2 linked regions of the Arthrobacter crystallopoietes genome follow. The protein of the gene in region 2 interacts with the protein of the main gene of each other region in a pairwise test. Links are inferred from orthologs where the notes say so. Each region holds a gene or a part of one and is shown on either strand. Other genes may lie near its edges. The genes, in order: J5251_RS15665 and dnaJ.

Region 1 (15,735 bases), 110 kb from region 2 along the record:
GGAGAGGCCTGTTCTCGACGACGCTCTTCATCACAAGGGTGGAACTCAATTTCTGCACGCCAGGAAGCGTGGAAATGCGTTCATCGTAAAGCTTTTGGAAGGCCCTGAGGTCCTTCGCGACAACCTGCAGTAGATAGTCCGGGTCACCGAAAAGCCGCTGTGCCGTCAGAACGTTAGGGATGTCAGCTACGGCGGGTTCAAAAGCGTCTAGGGTGGCCCGGCTGGCGTCGCGCATGGTGACGAAAATCAGTGCGTCAAAACCCAGTCCGAGAGATTCTGCGTCTAGATAGGCACGGTAGCCGCCTATCGCGCCGGATTGCTCAAGGGCGCGGAGGCGGCGGTGGCAGGGCGACATGCTTAGTCCTACCCGCCCAGCTAGTTCTGTGAGGGAAAGCCGGCCATCTTCCTGGAGCTCCGCAAGGATCTTCCTGTCAATTCCGTCCATAGGGAAGATTCTTCCTCAAAGACGGCCTCAGGGAGAAAATATTGGAAGCACATTCCACAATTATTCTTCTACTCTTTTCCTAGGCCTTCATTCCTGGGGCAGGTAGTGCTCCATTACTACGTATCTCATCTCCTGAGAAAGTTTCTACGCATGAATCAGCCGCGCCCCTTCGCTCAGGTCGAGGTGTCCTCCTCGACCCCCTCTCTTAGCAGCCCGGTCGCCGTCATGCTGGACGGAACAGGACTGGATTCCGAGGCGATGCAACGCGTTGCCCGCTGGACCAACCTGTCCGAAACGACATTCCTGTTGCCGCCCACCCCACGCTCGGTTCCGCGCATGCCTGGCTCGAGGCCGGGGGAACCGCAGCGTGCTGGACGTATCGTGCAGGAGCGCGCGGGCGGATTGATTGAGGTGCAGCGTGACGAGGGCATTCTCTCCTTCGCCGCTCCCGCTACTCAGCGCACCGGGGACCTGGAGAGCCTGTGGGAGCATGAACGCCTCCGTCGGGCAGTGGTTGACCGGTACGGGTGCAGCACCGAGCACTTATCGGGTCTCCCAAGGCGCCCGGCTCGGCCGGGCGGGAAACATCACGATCACCGCCGATTCCGACGGAATAGTCTGGGTTGGCGGGACGACGACCACCTGTCTCCGCGGCACCGCCCCCATCTAATCAACATCCCAGCGCCGACCGGAAGCCCCTCATGATGATGCCCAGTCCACCCGCACTTGCAGACACGGCCCGGACCCGGAAACGGGCCGGCTTACACCGCGCCTGGCTGGTCGCGGCGGTAACCCTGCTGGCTCTGGTCGCCGCCGCCGCGTTCCGTTCCACGACAGGTGCACTATTTGCCCCGATCGAGGGTGAATTCGGATGGACGCGCACGCAGCTCTCCGGCGCAGTAACCGCCAACCTGATCGTCTACGGTTTGGTGGCCCCCTTCGCCGCCGTGCTCATGGAACGATTCTCCCTGCGGGCGGTTGCCGCCGGCGCCCTAGGCTTGGTCGCCGCGGGAAGCGGCCTGACCCTCGTGATGACCGAGATCTGGCAACTGTGGGTCCTCTGGGGCGGTTTCGTCGGTGTGGGAACGGGGGCGATGGCCCTGGTCTTCGGCGCTGTGGTCGCCAACCGGTGGTTCGTAAAACACCGCGGGCTCGTCATGGGCATGTTCTCGGCAGCCAATGCCTGCGGGCAACTGGTGTTCCTGCCCGCCATCGTCCACCTGTCCAGCAACCACGGCTGGCGCGTGGCGTCCCTGCTGGTGACTGCCTTTGCCCTGGCCATCATTCCCTTGCTGTTCTGGCCCTTCGCCGATACCCCTGCGAAGGCCGGCACCACATCCTACGGCGCGGAAAGCGATACTACGACAGCATTAGCCCCCGCATCACCCACTGCCCGCCGTCGCGGCGCGGCCGCCGAAACGCTGCATGTCCTTGGCCACGCCACCCGCTTCCGAGCTTTCTGGATCCTGGTGTTCACGTTCTGGGTTTGTGGCTGGTCCACCAATGGCCTGATTCAAACGCACTTCATCCCGGCTGCGCACGACCACGGGATGCCCGCCACCACCGCATCTGGGCTGTTGGCGCTGATCGGGGTGTTCGACGTTATCGGCACCTTCGCCTCGGGCTGGCTCACAGACCGCGTCCGCCCTTGGATTCTGCTGGTCATTTACTACGGACTGCGTGGCTTCTCACTGCTCACCGTCCATGCGCTGCTCGGACCATCCGTGGAAGCGGTGCTATGGATCTTCATCGTTTTTTACGGACTTGACTGGGTGGCAACCGTTCCACCCACCGTCGCCCTATGCCGGGAGCATTTCGGAATTGAACGCTCCTCCGTGTTGTTCGGCTGGGTCTTCGCCTCCCACATGGTCGGCGCCGGAATCGGAGCACTCACCGCCGGCATCGGACGGGACATCGCCGGCAGCTACCTGCCCGCTTGGATCACCGCCGCAGCCCTGTGCTTCCTCGCCGCGGCGTCCTTGTTCCTGCTGCCCCGCAAAACCGCGACTACTGCAACTCCGGAACCGCGCGAGGCGGAGACTTCCTGAGCACGGCTGTGATGCCGGCAGGGGGAGAAGCAGCCGTCACCAGCGTGGGCTCCGGCAGGGGAGACAGGAACCATTTCATGGAGTCGGTGGCAAGCGAGCACCTAGCGAGGAGCAATCCGGAAGGTGTGCCCGTTTCCGGGAACCGCACGGCTTCCATGTCCACCCGTGCCAAACGCTGTAGGTTGTGTGCATGGGGAAGCAAGTTGAGCCTCTTGGGAACCTCCAGGCGGAGATTACGAGCTTCATCGGCCGCCGGCACGAGCTCAGCGAAGCTAAGAACAGTTTTCTAGGGCACCGCCTGGTCTCTTTGGTCGGCCCCGGCGGTGTCGGGAAAACCCGACTGTCTCTCCAGCTCGCTGCCCAGCGGAACCGTAACTTTGAGGACGGCGCCTGGTTCGTTGAGTTGGCCGCAGCTTTGGACTTACGCGAGCAGGGGGCCGCTGATGCTGCCACGACTCTGTACGGGCATTTGAAGGTCCGGCGTCTGCTGCTTGTACTGGACAACTGTGAGCACATAATCCAGCCCGTGGCGAAGCTGGTGAGCAAGCTGCTGAAAGAAAGTCCTGGGCTCCGGATCCTTACAACCAGCAGGGAACCTTTGGGGCTCGTCGAAGAGCGAGTAGTGCCGATGCCTCCATTCGCGCTGCCGGGCATCGACGATACGGACCTGGGGCGACTGCGACTGAACGAGGCGGTGCAGCTTTTCGTTGAACGCGCCGGAGCCGCATCGGGCCGGTTTGGGCTCACCGACGACAACCGGAACGCCGTGGTGGAGATCTGCCGGCGCCTCGACGGGATTCCGCTGACCATTGAGCTGGCAGCCGTGCGGACCCGGGTCATGACCCCGGAGCAGATCCGCAACCGGCTCGGGCAACGGTTCTCACTCCTGACGGCAGGATCTCCCGCGGTCCTCCCGCGGCACCGGACGCTTGAGGCAGCCATCGCGTGGAGCTATGACCTGCTGGACGGGCACGAACGCCGCATCCCTTCGGCAACTGGGTGTTTTTGCCGGCCGGTTTCAGATTGAAGACGTGGAGGCACTACGTCGCGATCCAGACTCCGAGGCAGGTACCGCTGATGTGCTTTTCTCGCTCCTGGACAAGTCTTTGGTGGTCCGTGACCTGACGGCGGCGTTCCCTTGCTACCGTCTTCACGAATCCATGCGTGAATTCGCCCGGCTCCGCCTGCTGGAGTCCGGCGAAGCGGAGACGGTCTTCGGGCGGATGACCGAGCACTACGCCACAAAGTGCGGCCAGTTCGCGGCCGAAGGCCGTTACCGGCTGGCCGACTGGCTGGCTTGGACCGAGATAGAGGCCGACGACGTCCGTGCCGTCCTGGCGGAATTTCGCTAAGACTCCTGGAGATCCCTGGCGCTAGCCAAACCTGCCCGAGACCAAGAATCCGATATTCCTGCGGGAACACCGTCTTAGAGAACTGCGGTCCACAAACAGCCGCCGCAACCTTGGGGGATTTTGGAATTAGTCGGTGCTCGAAATCTTTCGTATCCAGGAATGCGGGCATGGCCCTTCGTGCCCTCCGAACGAGGTCAGGATCTGGCCGCCGTCGTGCTTACACCCGGTGAGCGGCCACTGCAGGTCTGTTCCGGAGCATCCAGAGAGCGAGCCAGATCACTGAGGCGCCCAGCAGCCCCAAGGCCACGTCGAGTGCTAGCTCGGGGACGAGGTTGCGCAGCGCGATGGGAATGCTTGCGATGGCGTAGGCGATTGTCGGGATCTGCGGTGCCTTGCCGTCCCGCAGCAGCGCCATGCAATACAGGATCGATCCGAGCAGGAAGATTATCGAGGCGGCCACAAAGGCTGTTCCGAGCGGCCCGGTCCGCAGCGCGGTGATCTGGGAGGGGTCGAGTCCGACAAACACCAGATTAATCACCCATTCCACGCCCGTCGCGGCGGCAAGCCCGAGGACGTTCAGTGCGAGGGAAATTGAGGAAAACTTTGATGATTGACGCATCGCACCGGCGGCAAGGCCGACGACCAGGATGATTGCGAGAGTCTGGGCCAGTGGCGCCGCGAGCTGCGTCGCCGAGCTGACGGGAATCAGTCCTGCACGCTTTGCGGCATTGACGAACAAGACCACGGCCGCGGCCAGGCCCGCAACGGCGGCGAGGCGGATCGGGAACAGGGTAAGGGTTTGTTTTCCAGAGGTGGGCTGGCGATAGGTAGCATGGTTTTTGCCTTCGTGAGCGTGTAGCGGGTTAGCGTGGTCGGGCTGGTGCAACGGCTCCCGGTACATTTCTTGACCAGGACACGTCCTGCCCTTATTGGATGCGGAAGTACCCTTTTGGTTCCGGTAAATGTCGGGATGCGGGTGTTTCGATGATTAGGCGGGAACGTCATGATGGGTGGTCGGTGTGGCGGCAGCCGCCATTCCTGTCGTGATGGGACTGGGCCTAAATCCTTTGGCGACCAGCCAAATGCCCAGCGAAAATTCCCAGAGCGCGAGCAGGAGTGCGCCGATTCCGGACAGTACGGACACCGGTCCCCAGAGGCCGAACAGCGTGCCGGCAACGGAAGCGACGAGCAGGGGCGCTCCGATAAATCCCAGTACGGGAAGAATCCGCGGCACGAGTCGTGACTTGTACATCAGGGAGCCCAGCAGCAGGGCGTTCGCGGCCGGGAGGAAGCCCTGCCCGAGGAGCGTAGTCCAGGTGTGCAGGGAGAGCAATGCCTGCCCGGTGATCAGCGCATCTTGTCCGGCTCCGGCCTGCCGCAGGGTCACAATGGCGAGGAGGGCCACGACACCGGCGAAGATCGTGGCGGCCTCCAGTACCCGCACGCTGACGAAGCCCAGCGCGACCCCTTCGTTCTGCCTCTTGACCACCGGGTACAGCGCGACGCCAGTGCCAATGCAGGCAAGGGCCACGATGATCTCAAGGACGCCGCCGACGATGACGGCGGTGTCCGGGCCTGGGCCGGCGATGTAGTTGGGGTCGGTGCGCACCGGACCGTAGAGAGCGAGTGTCGGGATGGAGATAAAGGTGATCAGATAGAGCACGCCCGAAACCAGCGCGGTCTTTCGCAGCGGGTTCATCGGGACTCGTTTCGTTGCTGCTCCGGGTTGGGTGCTGGTCATGGTGTCGTTCTCCTTCGGCAATACTTTGTGAATGATGAGTTATCGGGGCTCTGCGGTGGGCTCGGGCTTGTCGTGCGCAACCTGAGTGACGGAAACCAGCGGTAGGCCGATATCGCGCACTTTCTGGAGCAGACCATGCAGGGCGGCCTGATCGGCTACATGAGCACGGATGACTGTGGTGCCGTCGCTCTCGTTCGTGAGGCTCGGTACGTCGAACCAGGCTGCCCACCGGGAATCCAGGCGGCCTTCGAGGCGGATCTCGTACCATCCGGGGTTGTGGTGATGGCCGGTGGGTATTTCGTTCACGGCGCTCCTTTCGCTTGCCCGTCTGGATGAACCTCAGCCGGCGTTTCGACTGTTCGTTGTCCTGATCGAACGGTAGAAGGAGACCTGATGACCGCGCGTCATCACACATGATGATTAGCGTGGTGATTTATTCACCGGGCCTTGTCGCGGTGTTCCCCGGCCGTGCGGGGCGGCGGCACGGGCTAGCGGCCGCTGGGTCGGGACAACAGGTCGAGTTCCTCGGCCTGGCGCACCGCTGCCCGGCGGTTGTTCACGCCGAGCTTGGCGTAGATGTGCCGGGTGTGGGTCCGAACCGTGTTCAGGGACACCATGAGCTCGCGAGCGATGTTCGGGCCGTCGAGGTCCGTTGCGAGCAGCTGGAGTACATTGAGCTCGCGTTCACTCAGTGGCTCGATCAGGCCGTGGTTGGCGGGTGCGGTGTTTTCGGTGTTGTTCATGGCCGCCAGGAGTCGGCGGAGGTAGCCCGGGGCTGTACGTTGTTTCACAGCCGCTCTCAGCAGTGATGCCATCGGTGCGCCCTCGTCGGCGAAGATTCGAACGTAGCCCTCCGGCTCGGCCAGTGCTACGGCTTGATGGAGCGATGCAAGCGCCGCGGGGATGTCGCCTCGCATCTGGCCGGCGATCGCCTGAAGCACGAGGATCTCGATGACGCTTCCCGTTCTGCCTCCATCTTCTGCCGTTCGCTGAAGGCGCCCCAGCAGTCGGATTGCCTCGTGAAGGGAGGGCATTGAGCGCTCTGTCGTGTACCGGGCGAGGATCACCCTGGCAAGAGTGATGTGCTCGAACTCGCGAAGGTAACTGAGGTCATCGTCCGCCGACAGGGCCTGCTCTCGCACCCAGCCGTGCGCTTCACCCAGCCGTCCTTGCGCGATCCAGATCCGTGCCCTCAAAGCCGGCACCGGCCGTACGTTGGGGAAGTAATCGCTCACGTAGAGTCGCTCCGCTTCATCCAAGAGGTCAAGCGCCCCGGCCAGGTCTCCTTCCATCTCGCGGATCCGGGCCATGGCGGCCCGCCAGCGATACAAGTTTTGCGGCAGCTCGCCGAGGGGACCCAGCTCCTGGCTGCGCAGTAAGTGTCGGGTTGCGCTCTGCAGGTCGCCGCGCTCCCGCCAGATCCCGCTCATGCCCACATGCATGTCGGCTGCCCCGCGCAGAACATCCGGTCCGCGCTGCCCAGGCGCATTTTCCAGGGCCTGTTCGTAGGTGCGCATGGCGTCGTGGGGACGCCCCTGTACAAGCCGTATGTCCGCCAAGGCGATCGCGCATCCGAAGGTGTCGGCGAGGTGCCCGGCACGGTGCAGGCCGGCCATGCATTCGGCGTACGCCCGATGGGCCGCCTCGAGCTCCCCAGCCCCCCAGTAGGCGAGTCCGAGCAAACCGGATGCCGCGGCACGGCCAAGGTGGTCCTCCTCAGGCGCAAGATCAAGCGCCCGCCGGACGTGGCTCACGGTCCCGGGCCCGTCGCCCCGGCCCAGCGCCAGCGCGGCCCGGTACACTTCGACCGTCTCGGGAAGGCGGCGAAATTCCTCGTCGTCGGCTACGACCATTTCCGTTGATCGGGCATGGATTTCCTTGCTCGTATCTGTCGGTGAATTCAGCCACTGTTCGACTTCCTGCAACCGGCCTTCGACTCCCTCGACATCTCCGCTCACGAGCAACGCGCCGACCAGTCCCACGCCGAGCACAGGCCTGACGCGGACCACCTCGTCGGGGAGCACCTTCAACCAGCCGCGCAGCACGGCCTCCTGCCGGTTCCTGCGAATGGCGGGAACCGCTAGCTCGACGAGGTCCGCCGCCCGCTCGAAATCCTTCGCGGCCAAGGCATGGCGGATCGCATCGTACGCCTCATCGTTCTGTTCGTACCAGGCGCTTGCCCGCCGGTGCAGACCCGGGAGCTCTTCGCCGCGCTCGTCCAGCAGGCGCGCCTGGAGAACGTCCGCAAAAAGCTGGTGATAGCGATACCACTGACGGCGGTCGTCAAGCGGGACCAGAAACAGGTTCCCTCGCTCCAGTGCCGCCAGCCTGACCTTGCCACTGTCCTGCCCAGTGACGACATCGCACAGTGGCCCGGTGAGCCGGTCCAGGATGGAGGTTTGGAGCAGGAAGCGTTGGACATCCTCTGGCTGGCGCTGCAGGACCTCCTCGGCCAAGTAGTCGACGATGTACCGGTCGTCCCCGGCAAAGCCTGCGATGAACCCGGCGATGTCTTCCCGACCCTGCATCGAAAGCGCCGCGAGCTGGAGCGCCGCGATCCACCCTTCGGTGCGGCCTTCCAGCACTGCTACATCCCGGGCCGTCAATGCCAGTCCCATGGCTCCGTTGAGGTAAGCCGCCGCCTCGTCCGCAGCGAATCGCAGGTCCGCGGCGCGGATCTCCACGAGCTCGCCCCGTGCCCGCAAGCGCGCCAGCGGCAACGCCGGGTCGGCCCGGCTGGCGATCACCAGATGCACATGCGGAGGCAGATGCTCCAGCAGGAAGGCGACCCCGTCCTGTATGTCGCGTGCCTCGATGACATGGTAGTCATCGAGGACCAGGACGACATCCTTCGCTATGGCGTGGAGGTCATTGAGCAAAGTGGCAAGCACCGCTTCGATGGGCGGCTGAGCCGACTGCAGGAGCGAGAGCGCAGCGGCGCCGGCCCCGTTGGACGCCGTCTTCAGCGCCGTGACGAAGTACGTCCAGAACAGGGCGGGATCGTTGTCACGCTTGTCGAGGGAGAGCCACGCCGCCGACCTTCCATCAGCGGAAACGGATGCCAGCCACTCGGTCAGCATCGTCGTCTTGCCGAACCCGGCCGGAGCCGACACGAGTGTCAACGCAGACTCCGCTCCACGGCTCAGTCGCCGGCTCAGTCTCGGACGCGCTGTCAGACCGCGTCGCCGCCTGGGGACGCGGAGCTTGGCATCGAGAAGTGTGCCAGCCATGATCGCCTCCCCTCACGGCCAGTGTACGGCTACCGCGACGGAGATCCGCAGCACTCGGGGTTTCCTCCTCGCGCAAGTCTTCTTCGGCCTCTGGCTGCTGCCGATGGGCTACCTCGCGTTCACGTCGGGCACAATCACCCTCATCTGGGAGCCTCCCGAACGAAACCCGACCTTGGAAATCTTTGCTCGCGTTACTTACCTGCGCATGGCCGTGTTCAAGTGTGTGGAGCTGCTGGGCTTCCGCGAACCCTCCGGCCGAAGGGATCACATGTTCGCCTGTTTTGAAGAAACCTGTCCGACCCGCTGCATCGAGCAGTTCTACGATCAGCAGGGCAACATCTCTTTCGGCACCATCCCGCTGCTGATGCTCGACATGTGGGAGCACGCGTTCTACCTGGACTACGTCAACGTCAAGGCCGACTATGTCAAGGCCTTCTGGAACATCGTCAACTGGGCCGACGTTCAGGCCCGCTTCGATGCCGCCCGCAACGGAGCCTCCATCATGCTGATCCGCCCCGACAAAGTAAGCCAGCCAAGCAGCAGGCTCCGAAGACAGAGGACATCGCTTTCGAGCATGACAACCCTTCGAACAGCCCGCGGTGTTGAGCGGGTCGGGATCATATCTTTGCGCTTGCCCCTCGGTCCATGACCGAGGCGCCCACGACGGCAGTGATGATGGCCACTGCCAGGAACAACGGCAGCTGGGTGGCGTGCGCAACCGCGGCACCGGCTAACGCTGTTCCTGCCGAGCCGGCGGTAATCTTCAGGGCTCCGACCCACACGAACACTTGGCCTCGTGCCTCTGGCGGTGCGTATTCGCTGCGGGCGGCCAGGGTTGCGGCGAAGAAGCACGAGTTCATGATCCCGGCCAGCGCGTAGGTCATGAGTGCGGCAGGGAAGCTTCCTGCAAATGCCGCTCCGGCTAGGGTTATACCTACCGCGGCCGCCAGCCACGTCATCAGTCGGTCGGCGTCGGCTCGCATTGGCCGGAGCATCACGCCTGCTGAACCGGCTAAACCGCCTAGTCCATAGACAGCGGCAAGGATGCCTGCTGCAGCGGGTTCGACGGCAAGATCGTCCGTGGAGGCTACGGCCGTGATCGGCAGCACCGCAACAGATAAGGCGACAACAACCGTCATATAGAGTGTTCGGCGCAAGGGACCCGTCGTGAACATCATGACCAGTGTCCGTCCCGGTTGGGGGACATCCGAGGCTGCAGCAGCAGGCGGGGAATATGGCAGGAGCCTGATTGCTGCTGCCGCGACAAACGTGGCCGCGGCCAGGATCAGCGCTGCCATCGCCGGACTCGACCATGCCGAAACTGCGGCAACAAGGGAGGGGCCGATCGTGCCACCAATACCGTACGTGGCCACGTCCCAGCCCTGGGCGCGGCGCTGGCTGGATCTTTCCGGTTTCGCTATGGCTGGCAGCCGGCTGCTGATACCCCCGGTTAGCAACGGACCAACTAGTCCAGAAGCAACCAGCAGCACTCCCGTGATGGCAGACCAGGTCACCGGATATAGCAGTACAGCTGCCGCGAGAGTCGCTCCGTGGGCCATGCAGGCCAGCGCAATCACGGTACGGCCGTCGCGGGCTGTATCAAGGCATCTGGCAACGAGGGGGCCGAGCAGATGTGGCGCGGTAATGCAGGCACCAAGAAGGCCAGCCAACCATCCTGGTGCCCCACTCGTCGCAACGAGAAGAACGATGGCAACCACCGCGCCTCCGTCCGCGGTGCGGGCCAGGGTGGCTGCGACGACATAACGGGCGAGCCCGCCGCGCACGTCGTCGCCTTGACTGGACGGGCGGGGAGGGACCCTGCGACCTAGAAGACTCATCCGGCCTTCTCCCAAACGATCACATTCATCAATAAATCCTTCTCAGCCTTCATCCAGGCCATGCCAGGCCAGGCCGCAGCGGTGGGGAATCGGGCCCGTGGCTGTCGCACCGTGAGAGCTCTTCGGGCCGGTACAGCCGTCGGACCAAAAGTCTGCTGCGGTCCGGCAGGAAGCGTTTGGTTCATGCCTCCAGCCGGCACCGGCGGATTGCGTCCGCGACTTTCGAGCGGCCTTCGGTGTCCAGACCGCGAAGCGGCAACGGCAGGCTGGGCGACGAAATCAGCCCAAGATCCTCTGCAATTGCAGCGGTCACGCGGAGGCTGCCGTACATGCGGAAAAGCGACCAGACTGGCTCGAGATTCATGGACGCTTCCGAGGCCAGATCCCCACGGCCGGCTAAGGCATGGTCTGTAATCACCTTAGCTGTGCCGGGAAGCACGCCTGCGATTACCGAGTACCAAATGTCACAACCGGCGAGCAGCGATTCAGCAGCAGCCCAGTCACCGCTGATACCTATCGAAGTACGTTCCGGCAGCAGCGAACGTAACTCCCCGAGGCGCGCAGAGGCCTGCTCAGGGGGAGGCGGGATTTTGATGGAGGCAATCGCCGGAATGTCGGCAAGGCGCGCATACAGCTCATCCGAAAAAGTGAAACCGGTGGTGCCCGGGTTGTCGTAAACGACGAGTGGTACCGAAGACGCCGACGAGACGTCTTTGTACAGGCTGAACACTTCTGCCTCATTCAGCCGTTGGTACGACACCGGCGCCAGCAGCAAGCCTGAAGCCCCTGCGGCCTGAGCATCCTCAACGTGCGCAAGGACATCACGGGTGCGCACGGCCCCCACCCCGGCAATGATCGGGACCCCGTCAGCGGCGTCGACAGCGGACTCAAGGACGGCATGGCGTTCATCCCGGGACAAGTATGCGTAGTTCCCGGTGGAGCCGAGCACGCCAAGGGAGTCCACGCCAGCTCCCGTAGCCCGCGACACTAACAAAGCAACGGCCTTCACATCGATACGGTCATCAACAATCGGCGTGAGGGGAAAAGCACAAAGACCGTCAAACATAAGCCCTACCTTCATCCGGCCGCGGGCTGGTCAAAAAGGTGGAGCAGCCGCACGAACATCTAATACTGGTTGTCCATGCTGGCAAACTGATTGGTCCTACACTAGGTCCAAGAAAGATCAATTTGGGAGGTCCATTGGGAGAGGCTGAGCTTCCGCTCACACTCGACAGGAACGGTCCTGGTCCACTTGCTGCCCAGCTGGCCGACCAACTCCGCAAGGCCATCCTCGCCGGGGTAATCCGGCCGGACCACACGCTTCCGGCAACACGCAGAATGGCATCTGAGCTCGGCATTTCCCGCGGCGTTGTGGTCCGGGCGTTTGAGCAGTTGGCCGGCGAGGGATTCCTCGAAAGCCACGGTGCCGGTGGAACCCGGGTCGTGATCCGCCCGGACGTTCAACGCCCGGTCCTTAAGAAACCCCCGATCCCGCACATGCAGGACAGCAGGCCGATAATCGATCTCACGCCCGGACGTCCTTCGGGCATACCGTTCAAGAACCGCGAGTGGCACACCGCCTGGCGCAAGGCGGTATCCGAGCAAGGACCCACGCATCTGCCTCCACCTCTTGGCACCGACACCCTGCGAAAGGCAATCGTCGGGCACCTGGCCGTATCCAGAGGACTGGCCGTCCAACCAGATGACGTCATCATTACGGCAGGAACGAGCGACGCCCTGCAGCTGGCCGTAGCCGCCCTCCGAAGCCGCAGAGAACATCCACGCATACTCGTCGAGGATCCGGGGTACCCAACGGCAAGACGGGTCATGGCCGCTGCCGGTGCCGTCCTGGAAACAGTGACCGTCGATGAAGATGGACTGAAAGTCTCCCAGCTGGCCACCCTTGAACGGCTGCCGGACGCCGTGCTGATCACCCCGAGCCACCAGTACCCGCTCGGCGGCCGGATGCCTGTCCAGGAACGGCTGGGCCTTCTGAACTGGGCAGCCAAACATTCTGTGCTCGTCCTCGAAGACGACTATGACAGCGAATTCCGCCACAGCAGGATGCCGCTGCCCGCCGTCGCTTCACTCCCATCCACAGCTGATGTTGCGCTCCTGGGCACATTTTCCAAGTCCCTCAGCCCTTGGCTGCGGTGCGGCTACCTCGTAGTCCGCGGGGAATCGGGCCACGCGCTTAAGGCCATGCGCGAAGACCTGGACACACCGGTCCCCGGCATCATGCAATCGGCACTGGCCCACTACATCCAAGCCGGTGGCCTCGCACGGCACATCACCAGGGCTCGACGCGAGTACGCGCACCGCAGGGCCCTGCTCCTGGAACGCCTCGGTGCCCGGGCAGACCTTCGCCTTGCCGCCCTTGACGGCGGACTTCACGTGGTCCTGCGCTTTCAAGGAAAGGACGCCCTTCAACTTGCCAATGAGGCCCTCCGCCGAGGAGTCCGCATGGCCACACTGGACGCCTACTACGCGGACCGCGAGCCCGAGAACGGCCTGGTCATCGGCTACGGCGCCCCCAGCGACCTTCAGCTCATCAAAGCCCTAGACATCATCGCCGAACTACTTGAGGGACCGTGACCGCTGCGCCTGCCGGCCTAGACCGTAAGGCCGCCCGAGAGGTTCCCAATTAGGGATCAGCGTTTGGGCGGAGTCATGGTCAAAAAGACTGATATGAGCGCCAGACCGAATTGATTCCATCGCGCCCCTGTTTTCGCCAAAATCCAGGCCTCCTCGAAGTGGGGCGGTCAAGGGCTCGGGCTTCGTTCGGCTCTTGACTCCGGAACTACGCCACTGATTCTGTGCTTCTAGTGGTCATTCCGAAAGACTCTCGCGCTGCGTGCCCTTCACCTCATTCACTACTCCGAACGGAACGTGTACGCTCGGGATCTCATCGGCCGCACCTTCAAGATGGCCCAGTTGATCGTCGAAGAATACGTGGGGCTTGAGCACGCGTAGCGCGTTCATGGTGCAGTTGCATCTGGACCGCATCGATCAGATCGAGGTGACCCTCGCGGCACTCGACGCCCGCATTGATAGGGTGATGGAACCCTTTTCCTTAGACCGGGAGCTGCTGATGACTGTCCCTGGGATTTCGAAGAATGTCGCTAATGTCATCATCGCCGAAGCCGGCGTGGACATGAACATCTTTGACACTGCGGGCCACCTGGCATCGTGGGCGGGAGTGTGTCCGAGCCAGAACGAGTCCGCTGGCCGGATCAAGTCCACTCAAACCCGCCCCGGCGATCACTACCTCAAAGCCGCATTGGGAATAGCGGCGCTGGCCGTGTCCCGATCAAAAACGACCTATCTCGCCGTGAAATACCGTCGCATTCGGTCTCACGCCGGCGCCCTGCGTGCCGTAGTCGCTCTCCAAAGCACGCTGCTCGTAATAGTTTGGAACATGCTCCACGACGGAGTCGCCTATGACGAACTCGGCGTCGATCACTTCGATAAAACCAACCCCGAACGCGCCAGGAAACGCCTCCAACGCCGAATGGTCGCGCTTGGATTCGAACCCAACCTCACTCCACTTTCCGCAAGGACCTCACCTTTGTTTTCCTAGTAGACACATCAATTCGGATAGGAGAAGGGTTAGGCTGCCCCGCAAGGGATCCGCCTGCGGACGGCCGGCTCCTGCTCCTCATCCGACTCGTGTCTCGAAACCTCTGTGTCTCGAAACGCATGAGATGCAAGTCGATGCATCGCTATCTGACACGTCAGATAGCGATGCGAAAACGCGGCCATTTGGCGGTGCGATCCACATGTATGGGAATTTTCGCGGCGGGGGAGTGGCAATCGGGTGCGCGGTGAAGGACCGGCTTGCGGGACGGTCAGGCCGAGGTGCGCAGGGTCGGGCCCTGAGCAGGGAAGGAATGCGACCTAGAACTGGGATAGCCATGCTCCTCCATAACGGAGACTTGTATGGCAGGTGGTTGGCAGCTTGCGAACTACGGACGACACGCGTCCAAGGTTTCCCCCTGTTTGGGCATCTGAAGGTATTACAGAGCCAAGCCGTCAGGGACGGAGCTGATCGGCAGGGATAATCTCCTCTTTGTTCTCCGGCCAGTGCCCGCATGCAACGGAGACTGCCTGTGTCGCGTGAACTACGGCCAAAAGTGGAGTTGATACTGTTGAGGCCAACTCCACCCCAGTCGGGAACCGGGTACTACAGTGGATGCATGGCTGCCAGCCGCAATCCGCTCGACGACCTGCGCGAAACCATCGGCCATCTGGCCGATCAGCTCAAGCTGCACGGTTCGGAGCGCGTCGACGACCTGGTCGGCGATCTCATCGGTGCGAGGTCCGGGCCGGCCCGGCCGCTGTCCGAGGTGCAGGCCGAGCTCGACGCGCTGGTCGGGCTGGAGACCGTGAAGGAACAGGTGCGGGCCCTGGTCGCACTGCTCCAGGTCCAGGCCCGACGTAAGGCGCACGGCCTGCCGGAGGTGGCCACATCACAGCATCTGGTGTTCCTCGGAAACCCGGGCACGGGCAAGACCACCGTGGCGCGGCTCCTGGCCGAGATGTACCGCGCGGTCGGTCTACTGCAGAAAGGCCACCTGGTCGAGGTCGACCGTTCGGGCCTGGTGGGGCAGTACGTCGGGGCGACCGCCATCAAGACGGACCGGGTGATCCGGCGTGCGCTGGACGGCGTTCTGTTCATCGACGAGGCCTACGCGCTGGCCCCGGAGGACGGCCGGATGGACTTCGGCCCCGAGGCGATCGAGGTCCTGCTCAAGCGGATGGAGGACCACCGCCACCGCCTGGTCGTGATCGTGGCCGGGTACCCGCAGCTGATGGAGTCCTTCCTGCTCTCGAACCCCGGACTGCGCTCCCGATTCGCCCGCGAGATCACGTTCCCCGACTACTCCATCGACGAACTCCAGACGATCTTCCATCAGATGCTGGCCCAACACGAGTACACGCTGGAGCCGGGTGCGGACCAGATGCTGCGCCGCATTTTCGCCGGGCTCCACGCGGGCGAGGACTCCGGCAACGCACGGTTCGCCCGCACGCTGTTCGAGCAGGCGCTCAACCGCCAGGCGCTGCGGCTGTCGCTGGACGAG
Region 2 (9,060 bases):
ATCATCAGGAACTTCTGCATCATCGCCCACATCGACCACGGGAAGTCCACCCTGGCGGACCGGATGCTGCAGTTAACCGGCGTAGTCGAGCAGCGGGACATGAAGGCCCAGTACCTGGACCGGATGGACATCGAACGCGAACGCGGCATCACCATCAAGTCCCAGGCGGTCCGTCTGCCATGGGAAGTCGACGGCCAGACCTACGCGCTGAACATGATCGATACACCGGGGCACGTGGACTTCACCTATGAGGTGTCCCGGTCCCTGGCCGCCTGCGAGGGTGCTGTTCTGCTTGTCGACGCCGCGCAGGGCATCGAAGCCCAGACGCTGGCGAACCTGTACTTGGCGATGGAGAACGACCTGACCATCATCCCGGTGCTGAATAAAATCGACCTGCCGGCGGCGCAGCCCGAGAAGTATGCCGCGGAGCTGGCCAACCTGATCGGCGGCGATCCCGAGGATGTGCTGAAGGTCTCCGGTAAAACCGGCATGGGCGTTGAAGCCCTGCTGGACAAAATTGTCCGTGACCTTCCCGCCCCCGTTGGCAATGCCGATGCCCCCGCTCGTGCCATGATCTTCGATTCGGTCTATGACACCTACCGCGGCGTAGTGACCTACGTCCGTGTGGTCGACGGGGAACTCAAGCCCCGCGAACGCATCCAAATGATGTCTACCAAGGCCAGCCACGAACTGCTGGAGATCGGTGTCAGCTCTCCGGAACCGGTACCGTCCAAGGGCCTGGGTGTCGGCGAAGTCGGCTACCTGATCACCGGCGTGAAGGACGTTCGTCAGTCCAAGGTCGGGGACACGGTAACCACCCTGAACAACCCTGCCCCGGAGTCCCTCGGCGGGTATGCAGATCCCAAGCCGATGGTCTTCTCCGGTCTCTACCCGATCGACGGAGCAGATTATCCCGTGCTCCGCGACGCACTGGACAAGCTCAAGCTCAACGATGCCGCCCTGATTTACGAACCGGAAACCTCGGCAGCTCTCGGCTTCGGCTTCCGCGTTGGCTTCCTCGGCCTGCTCCATCTGGAAATCACGCGTGAACGCCTGGAGCGCGACTTCAATCTGGACCTGATCTCTACCGCGCCCAACGTGGTTTATGAGGTGACCCTCGAAGACAAGAAGGTCATTACGGTCACCAACCCGAGCGAATATCCGGATGGAAAAGTCTCCGAGGTCCGGGAGCCGATGGTTTCGGCCACCATTCTGGCCCCCAACGAGTTTGTGGGCGCCATCATGGAGCTCTGCCAGGGCCGCCGCGGCGATATGAAGGGCATGGACTACCTGTCGGAAGACCGGGTTGAGCTCCGCTACCGGCTGCCGTTGGCCGAAATCGTCTTCGACTTCTTTGACCTGCTTAAGTCCAAGACCCGCGGCTACGCCTCGCTCGATTGGAAGGCCGACGGCGAACAGGTCGCGGATCTGGTCAAGGTGGACATCCTGCTGCAGGGCGAACAGGTGGACGCGTTCAGCGCTATCACCCACAAGGACAAGGCCTACAGCTACGGCGTGATGATGACGGGAAAGCTGCGCGAGCTCATCCCCCGCCAGCAGTTCGAGGTGCCCATCCAGGCAGCCATCGGGTCGCGCATCATCGCCCGCGAGAATATCCGTGCCATCCGCAAGGACGTGCTGGCCAAGTGCTACGGCGGCGACATCAGCCGTAAGCGCAAGCTGCTGGAGAAGCAGAAGGAAGGCAAGAAGCGCATGAAGATGGTCGGCCGGGTGGAAGTTCCACAGGAGGCCTTCATCGCGGCGCTGTCGTCGGACGAATCGAAAGACAAGAGCAAGAAGTAAAACCGAAGTGATCAAGACAACGACGACGGCGGCGGTTACCTGTGCCTAGCGTCCTGCCGCTGGGAGACCCGGCACCGGCCGATGGCTTGCTGCCGCCACAGGCCGCTGCCGGCGCACAGGACAGGGACTTCTGTCTCTACGTCCACATTCCGTTCTGCTCGGTGCGTTGCGGCTACTGCGACTTCAATACCTACACTGCCAAGGAGCTCGGCTCGGGTGCGTCGCAGGACGAATACGCCGGTACTCTCAACGCCGAACTCGACCTGGCGGCCAAGGTGCTGCCCGCATCCGGGCTGCCCCGGCGCCCGCTGTCGACGGTCTTTTTCGGCGGTGGTACTCCCACTTTGCTCCCGGCGTCGGATCTGGCGGCCATTCTGAACCGGGCCACGGAATTATGGGGGCTGGCGCCGGGGGCGGAAGTCACCACGGAGGCCAACCCGGACTCTGTTACGCCCGAATCGCTGCAGACGTTGGCGGCGGCCGGGTTCACCCGTGTTTCCTTCGGGATGCAGTCCGCCGTACCCCATGTGCTCAAGGTGCTTGACCGCACACACGATCCGGAACGCGTTCCCCAGGCGGTCCGCTGGGCGCGGGAGGCCGGGCTGCACGTCAGCCTGGACCTGATCTACGGCACTCCGGGGGAGTCGGTTGCGGACTGGGAAGCCAGCCTGGACGCCGCCATCGCCTGCGAACCGGATCATATTTCGGCCTATGCCCTGATTGTGGAGGAGGGCACCAAGCTCGCCGCCCAGATCGGCCGCGGCGAAGTACCCGGAATTGACGACGACGATCATGCCACCAAATATGAACTGGCCGAGGGACGGCTGGCTGCTGCGGGCTTCGGGTGGTACGAGGTCAGCAACTGGGCCCGCACCGAAGCCGACCGTTGCCGGCACAATCTCTCATATTGGCGTGGTGATGACTGGTGGGGTGCCGGCCCCGGAGCCCATTCCCATATGGGTGGTGTCCGCTGGTGGAACGTGAAGCATCCGGCCGCCTACGGCCAACGTCTGTCGACTGGCGTCTCGCCCGCGGCGGGACGGGAAACCCTTGACGCTGCGACCCGCCAGCTGGAACATGTGATGCTCCAGACCCGTATCATCGACGGTCTGCGGACACAGGACCTGGGCCCGAATGGACGGAAAGCGGTAGCCGGTCTGATCGCAGAGGGGCTGGTGGACGGACCCGCGGCTTTCGCCGGCACTGTCCGGCTCACCTTGCAGGGCAGGCTGCTTGCCGACGCCGTGGTCCGCCGCCTCCTGGAAGACTGACAGGCGCGCATTGGACTAAGTCTCTCCGGGCGCGCCTGCGCCTGCCAGCCTAGTGGAGCAGGCGCAGATTGAACGAGTAGCGGTACGGGCGGCCGCGGTTGACTGCAATGCCTGCCATCACGGAGAACACCGTGAGGAAAACCCAGATTGCGGCTGCAATGACGGCAAAGAAGCCGCTGATCACAGGCACCAGAATCAGGATGTTGGCAATGACAGCGACGATCGTCGGCGGCAGCGTGAAGTTCAGGGCTTCCTTCGACTCCTGCGCTGTGAAGGGTCCGCGGTCCTTGAAGATCAGGTAGATGACCAGCGAAGGAAAGCAGCCCAGGATGCCGCCGAAATGAGCCAGCGTGGCCCACTGACGGTCTTCGGACGGTGTCAGCGGCAGGGCTGAGGAGGAGGCGCTTTCGTACTGCGTCCGGGGAGCCGGTTGACGATCCGGTTGCTTCTTGCGCGCGGGGTTGTCTGACACAGGACCTACCTCAGGAGAATTCGTTGTCGTTCTAATGGCTATTTACCTACGAAACTAAGATTAGCCGCTATGGCCGGTAAACACCGGACCGGGGACCAATCTTCCGGTCGCAGGCTGGGTTGCCCAGATGCACATGCCTCAGGCCGTGAGGAAATCGATGACTTCTTCAACGCGTCCCAATAGGGACGGTTCCAGGTCCGCGTAGGTGTTGACGCTTCCAAGCAGGCGCTTCCATCCGTCAGCGATGTCGATCTGGGTTCTGTTGGGCCACCCAAGGCCGTCGAGGATTCCGGTTTTCCAATCGGTTCCGCGCGGAACCACCGGCCATTTTTCCAGCCCGATGACGGCCGGCTTGATGGCCTGCCACACGTCCACATACGGGTGGCCGACAATCAGCACGTTGTTGCGCGCCGACGGAACGGCCATCGCGGCCTGGGCAATCCGCCACTCCTTGGTGTCGGGCAGCAGATGGTCTACCAGAATGCCCAGCTTTCGCTGCGGTCCCGGGTTGAATGCCGTTACCTCCGCAGCGAGGTCATCGACGCCGTGGAGCGGTTCGACGACTATCCCTTCGACCCGAAGATCATGGCCCCACACCTTCTCGACTAGCTCGGCATCGTGCTTGCCTTCGACCCAGATCCGGCTGGCCTTAGCCACCTGCGCGCGCAGTCCTTCTACCCGGACGGACCCGGAGGCCGTCCGCTGCGGACGTGCGGCGGCGGCGGCAGCGGCCATGGCAGGAACGACCTCCACGGGTTCACCTTCCAGCAAAAAGCCGAAGCCCAGGGGGAAGGAGCGTTTCTTGCCTCGCCGGTCCTCCAGCGACACCAGATGCACCCCGCCGGACTTCTCCACGCGCACCACCGCGCCCACCCAGCCGCTTTCGACATCCTCCAGTACCAGTCCGGGGTCGGCTCCGACTTTGCGAAGCTGACGCGACTTCGGAGCGGATAGATCCTGTGGTCCCCAGCCGTAGCTGCTCATCGGTTGTAGTCCTTCGGTCATGCAGCTTTCGAGTAGCTGCAGGCGATCAGCGGAGCCGCCGATAGGTGCAATGGCAGCCTGACAATGCTAACAACGTGCCAAAGGTATTAGACTTAGCACTTGGACGTGTTGAGTGCTAACCGGCATGTCTACTGCAGCCGTACGAAATCAGGAGGTGCCCAGTGAGCGAAGGCCGTCGGCTCGAGGTGCTGCGCGCTATCGTGGAGGATTACGTTCATTCACGTGAACCCGTGGGGTCCAAAGCCCTCGTTGATCGCCACCATTTAGGTGTTTCCTCGGCCACAATCCGCAACGATATGGCTGCTCTGGAAGAAGAAGGCCTGATCGTCGCTCCGCACACTAGCGCCGGCCGTATTCCCACAGACAAGGGCTACAGGCTCTTCGTGGACCGGATTTCGGATGTTAAGCCGCTTTCGTCCGCTGAACGCCGTGCCATTCAAGCTTTGCTCGAGAGCGCCGGCGACTTGGATGATGTCATGGATCGCACCGTGAGATTGTTATCCCAGCTAACCAATCAGGTAGCAGTGATCCAGTATCCGCGGTTGGGACGGGCGTGTACCAGGCACATCGAGTTTGTCCTGCTCGCACCGCAGCAGGTCCTCGTCGTCCTTATCGCCGATAACGGGAAAGTTGAGCAGCGCGTCATTGCCCTGCCTGATCCCGTTACGGATGAAGAATTGTCCGATCTCCGGTCAGCCTATCTCTCCGAATTGGCAGGGCACCCCCTGGATTCCGTGGGCGGGCTGCTCCGGAACGGATTGAAAGATGCCAGACCGGGCACGGAGGCTATCGTGCCACCTCTTTCAGCGGCCTTGGAAAGTCTTGCTGCAGCAACACAGGAGGAGCGTATCCTCATGGCCGGCACGGCAAACTTGGCCCGTTCCACCATGGATTTCCCATTGAGTATTGGACCCATTCTCGAAGCTCTGGAGGAACAGGTGGTCTTGCTTCGCCTGCTGTCCGAGATGCAGCAGGACGCCCGCGGGATTTCAGTGCGCATTGGGCATGAGAACCCGTACGGTTCATTGGCGGAAACATCCGTGGTCGCAACCGGCTATGGTCCGGGTTCTTCCGCCAAGCTGGGCATTCTCGGTCCAACCCGGATGGATTATCCGACTACTATGGCCGCCGTGCGCGCCGTAGCCCGTTATTTGTCACGCATCCTTGCCGGATAGGCAACCGGCCGACCAGCAGCACATGGGCAGCGGGAGCCGCTGCCTGCAACCGATTCCCAGGAAGAGAAGTAATACAAGGTGAGCAACCACTACGACGTACTCGGTGTCAGCCGCGATGCCACTGCTGAGGAAATCAAGAAGGCCTATCGGAAACTGGCCCGCAAGCTCCACCCTGATGTGAACACCGGGCCGGAGGCGGCGGAACAGTTCAAGCAGGTCAGCCATGCCTACGAGGTGTTGTCGGATCCGCAGAAGCGGCGGGTATATGACACCACAGGCAATGAGAACGGCACGGACAGCGGCTTCGGGGGCGGTTATTCGGGTGCTGGGTTCGCCTTCCAGGATATTTTCGAAACCTTCTTCGGTGGGCAGGGCACAGCCGGTCCGCCTTCGCGCACGCGCCGCGGCCAGGACGCACTGATCAATGTCCGCATCGATCTCAAGGATGCCGTGTTCGGCGTCAACAAGAAGATCGAAGTGGATACCGCCGTCGTTTGCCCCACCTGCGACGGCAGCTGCTGCCGGCCCGGCACCAGCCCGCGGACCTGCGACATCTGCGGCGGATCGGGCCAGGTACAGCGTGCCGTGCGCTCCATCCTCGGTCAGGTTATGACCGCCGCTCCCTGCGGAAGCTGTCAGGGCTTCGGCACGATCATTCCCGATCCGTGCAACGAATGTAACGGTGAAGGCCGCATCCGCAGCCGCCGCTCGTTGACTATCAAAATTCCGGCGGGTGTCGGAACAGGCACCCGGATCCAGCTGGCCGGGCAGGGCGAATCAGGTACAGCAGGCGGACCCCAGGGCGACCTTTACGTCGAGATCCGTGTCGCCCCGGATAAGAACTTCATCCGCGAGGGCGACGACCTCCATGTGACGATGGCGGTACCCATGACGGCTGCGGCCCTCGGTACCGACGTCGACATGGACACGTTCGACGGGGTGCAGTCGCTGAATATCAAGCCCGGCACACAGGCCGGCGAGGTCATCACCCTCAAGGGGCTCGGCGTGACGCATCTGCGGGGCTACGGCCGCGGCGATCTGAAGGTCCATGTGCACGTGGAAACGCCCACCAGACTCGATTCCGAGCAGGAGGAACTGCTGCGCCAGCTAGCAGCATCGCGTGGCGAACAGTTCACCGAAGGCAAACTGGCGGGCAGCGGCAGCGGCGTGTTTGCTCGCCTGCGGGACAAGCTCGGCAATCTCTAACAGTGACCAACCCCGTTTTCTTCACTGAACCCGGAGCATTGGCGGCGGTGGCATCCGGTGAGGAATTTGTCCTGACTGGTGCCGAAGCCAGGCATGCTGTCGCCGTTAAGCGACTGATCCCCGGCGAGAGCGTGGACGTCGTGGACGGGCGGGGCATGCGGCTTTCCGGAACGGTCGTTTCGACAGGTACGGAGAGCCTCACCGTCTCCGTCGAGACCGTTGCCCCTGAGCCGCCGGCACCCTTCCGGCTGACGCTCGTCCAGGCTCTGGCCAAGGGCGACCGTGACGAACTTGCGATCGAAGCTGCCACGGAGTTGGGCGTGGACGAGGTGGTTCCTTGGCAGGCCGAACGGAGTATTGTCCGCTGGCGTGACGCCAAGGCTGCCAAGGGGATGGCGAAATGGGAGTCGACGGTCCGGTCCGCCGCGAAGCAGGCTCGCCGCGCCACCGTTCCCGATGTGGCGCCGCTGGTTGATTTGAAATCGCTCTGTGGACGTATTGGCGAGAGCCGGTTGGCGCTGATCCTCCATGAGGACGCCCGGCTGTCGCTGACTGAAGCGGTTCAAAGAAGTGGGTTGGAATCGGAAGGCGACCTGAAGCAGGGCATTCTCATGATCGTTGGGCCCGAGGGCGGCATGAGTCCTCGCGAGGTTGAGCAGATGCGTGAGGCGGGGGCGGTGCCGGTGATCCTGGCTCCGCATGTGCTCAGGTCCTCAACTGCCGGGCCGGCCGCCGTCGCGCTGCTCAGTGAGCGGCTGGGCCGCTGGAACTAAACGTCGTCCGGCCCGCTTACCTGACCGTGAAAACCTTGCTGTCCGCGTTCTGGGGTTCTTCGGTCCGGCCGCTCATGTCCTGATGGAAAACCGTGACCCGGTATGTTCCAGGATCGAGCTCCTGGCTGAACCGGAACTCACCGGTTGCACCTGCAGTTGAGTCAACCTGCACCGTACCTTCTTCGACGATGGTTCCTTCAGCAATGTCTTCCGCAGACTCCAGCCGCGAAATGCGCCAGGACAACTGAGCTTCAAAGGCAACACCGCGCCCAAAGACTTCCACCCGGTCTCCAGTGGAAGCCCCTTGCTGTGGATCAATAATCCAGATCGGTGCGCTGAGTCGGGCATCGCGGGACATCGGCTCGCCGAGCTCCACGTGGCCGAATGCCTTGTAGCCGGAGTGGCCGTCTACCAGGATGACGACGTCGAGCGGGTTTTCCGCAGTACTCAAACCGGCATTTGCGGCTGCCGCGGTGGCCGTGTAGACCAACTGCTGCACAGCTCGTTCCGCTATTCCAGCGTCCACATCGGCCTTAAAGGCGTCGGAGGATATATCCAGGGTAATGACGGATCCGTTGGTGATGGAGGCTCCGACTTTCGACGCGGGCTGCCAGGGATTGAAGTAGTCCGGGTCCAGCGGCTGCAGCTTGGTGACCGCGCTGATTGCACTAGTGATCGGATCACCGAGATCCTCCGTTTCGCGGAACTCGCGGTAGAGGAACACGGTTTCGGCATTCGTGCCCAGCCAGTAGACCGGGGACAAAGCGGTACTTTGCAATGTTTCCACCGGAGCGCTGGTCACCAGCGGACTGCTCTGGACGCTCGGCTGGCCGCTGCCCGCCGGCATGGAAGTCTGGCCGTTGGGGCCATTCCCGGAAGGCGTGCAGCCAATCATGACCATGGAGCCAAGGGTCAACACTGTCAGCCACGCGCGGAATCGGCGCGGGGCTGCGTGGCGCGGCCGGTGGTGCTGCTCTGTGGAAATGACCGGATTCCTCCTCAACTCATGGCGGCGTCCTGTGCGCGTACGGGTGTCTGATGGCGGCACCTGCCGGTACCTGAAAAACCAGCTTGGCATACTGCCGGCGTCCGAACGGGCGGTTGGGCCGTCTCTCAACCGGACTGATGCACGATTGAGACAGGATCGATATCTACCGGTCATGCATGGATTTCGGGAACGACATACGGCCGTTGCCGTAGCATTGAGATGTACAGCAATCCCACACAACAGTCGTACTAGCTAAGGGGAGATGGAAGGCCTGCCGGCCGCTTTATGTCGGAAACACGTCTGGATGTGGATCCGCTCGGATCCAGTAACCGTTCCATCCACTTTGAATCGTCGGAACATATGGTCA

The links.
Region 1: the proteins of dnaJ (region 2) and J5251_RS15665 interact in binary tests that used the Escherichia coli proteins (3 or more experiments, as listed by UniProt). The link is inferred for Arthrobacter crystallopoietes from one-to-one orthologs.

Annotation. Positions count from the first base shown.
Region 1 is NZ_CP072014.1:3,417,035-3,432,769, reverse strand. Bases 5,875-9,067 are described here. They hold J5251_RS15665 (LuxR C-terminal-related transcriptional regulator), read right to left. Parts: upstream 8,700-9,067; coding sequence 6,075-8,699; downstream 5,875-6,074. Other genes in these bases: J5251_RS15670 (hypothetical protein), read right to left, coding at 5,875-5,892. In the rest of the region: J5251_RS15705 (Lrp/AsnC family transcriptional regulator), read right to left, coding at 1-445; J5251_RS20700 (hypothetical protein), read left to right, coding at 936-1,115; J5251_RS15695 (MFS transporter), read left to right, coding at 1,147-2,493; J5251_RS15690 (ATP-binding protein), read left to right, coding at 2,684-3,520; J5251_RS15685 (hypothetical protein), read left to right, coding at 3,525-3,845; J5251_RS15680 (hypothetical protein), read right to left, coding at 4,063-4,731; J5251_RS15675 (DUF4386 domain-containing protein), read right to left, coding at 4,834-5,586; more of J5251_RS15670, read right to left, coding at 5,626-5,874; J5251_RS15655 (MFS transporter), read right to left, coding at 9,434-10,654; J5251_RS15650 (dihydrodipicolinate synthase family protein), read right to left, coding at 10,836-11,720; J5251_RS15645 (PLP-dependent aminotransferase family protein), read left to right, coding at 11,843-13,249; J5251_RS15640 (5'-nucleotidase), read right to left, coding at 13,484-13,636; J5251_RS15635 (transposase), read left to right, coding at 13,614-14,234; J5251_RS15630 (AAA family ATPase), read left to right, coding at 14,851-15,735. UniProt on the Escherichia coli protein: Positively regulates the transcription of the maltose regulon whose gene products are responsible for uptake and catabolism of malto-oligosaccharides.
Region 2 is NZ_CP072014.1:3,314,944-3,324,003, reverse strand. The notes cover bases 4,931-7,868. They hold dnaJ (molecular chaperone DnaJ), read left to right. Parts: upstream 4,931-5,804; coding sequence 5,805-6,932; downstream 6,933-7,868. Other genes in these bases: J5251_RS15170 (Gmad2 immunoglobulin-like domain-containing protein), read right to left, coding at 7,722-7,868; J5251_RS15175 (16S rRNA (uracil(1498)-N(3))-methyltransferase), read left to right, coding at 6,935-7,705; hrcA (heat-inducible transcriptional repressor HrcA), read left to right, coding at 4,931-5,726. Outside these bases: lepA (translation elongation factor 4), read left to right, coding at 1-1,803; radical SAM family heme chaperone HemW, read left to right, coding at 1,845-3,074; J5251_RS15195 (DUF4870 domain-containing protein), read right to left, coding at 3,124-3,546; J5251_RS15190 (DUF3097 domain-containing protein), read right to left, coding at 3,685-4,530; more of hrcA, read left to right, coding at 4,713-4,930; more of J5251_RS15170, read right to left, coding at 7,869-8,708; J5251_RS15165 (PhoH family protein), read left to right, coding at 8,979-9,060.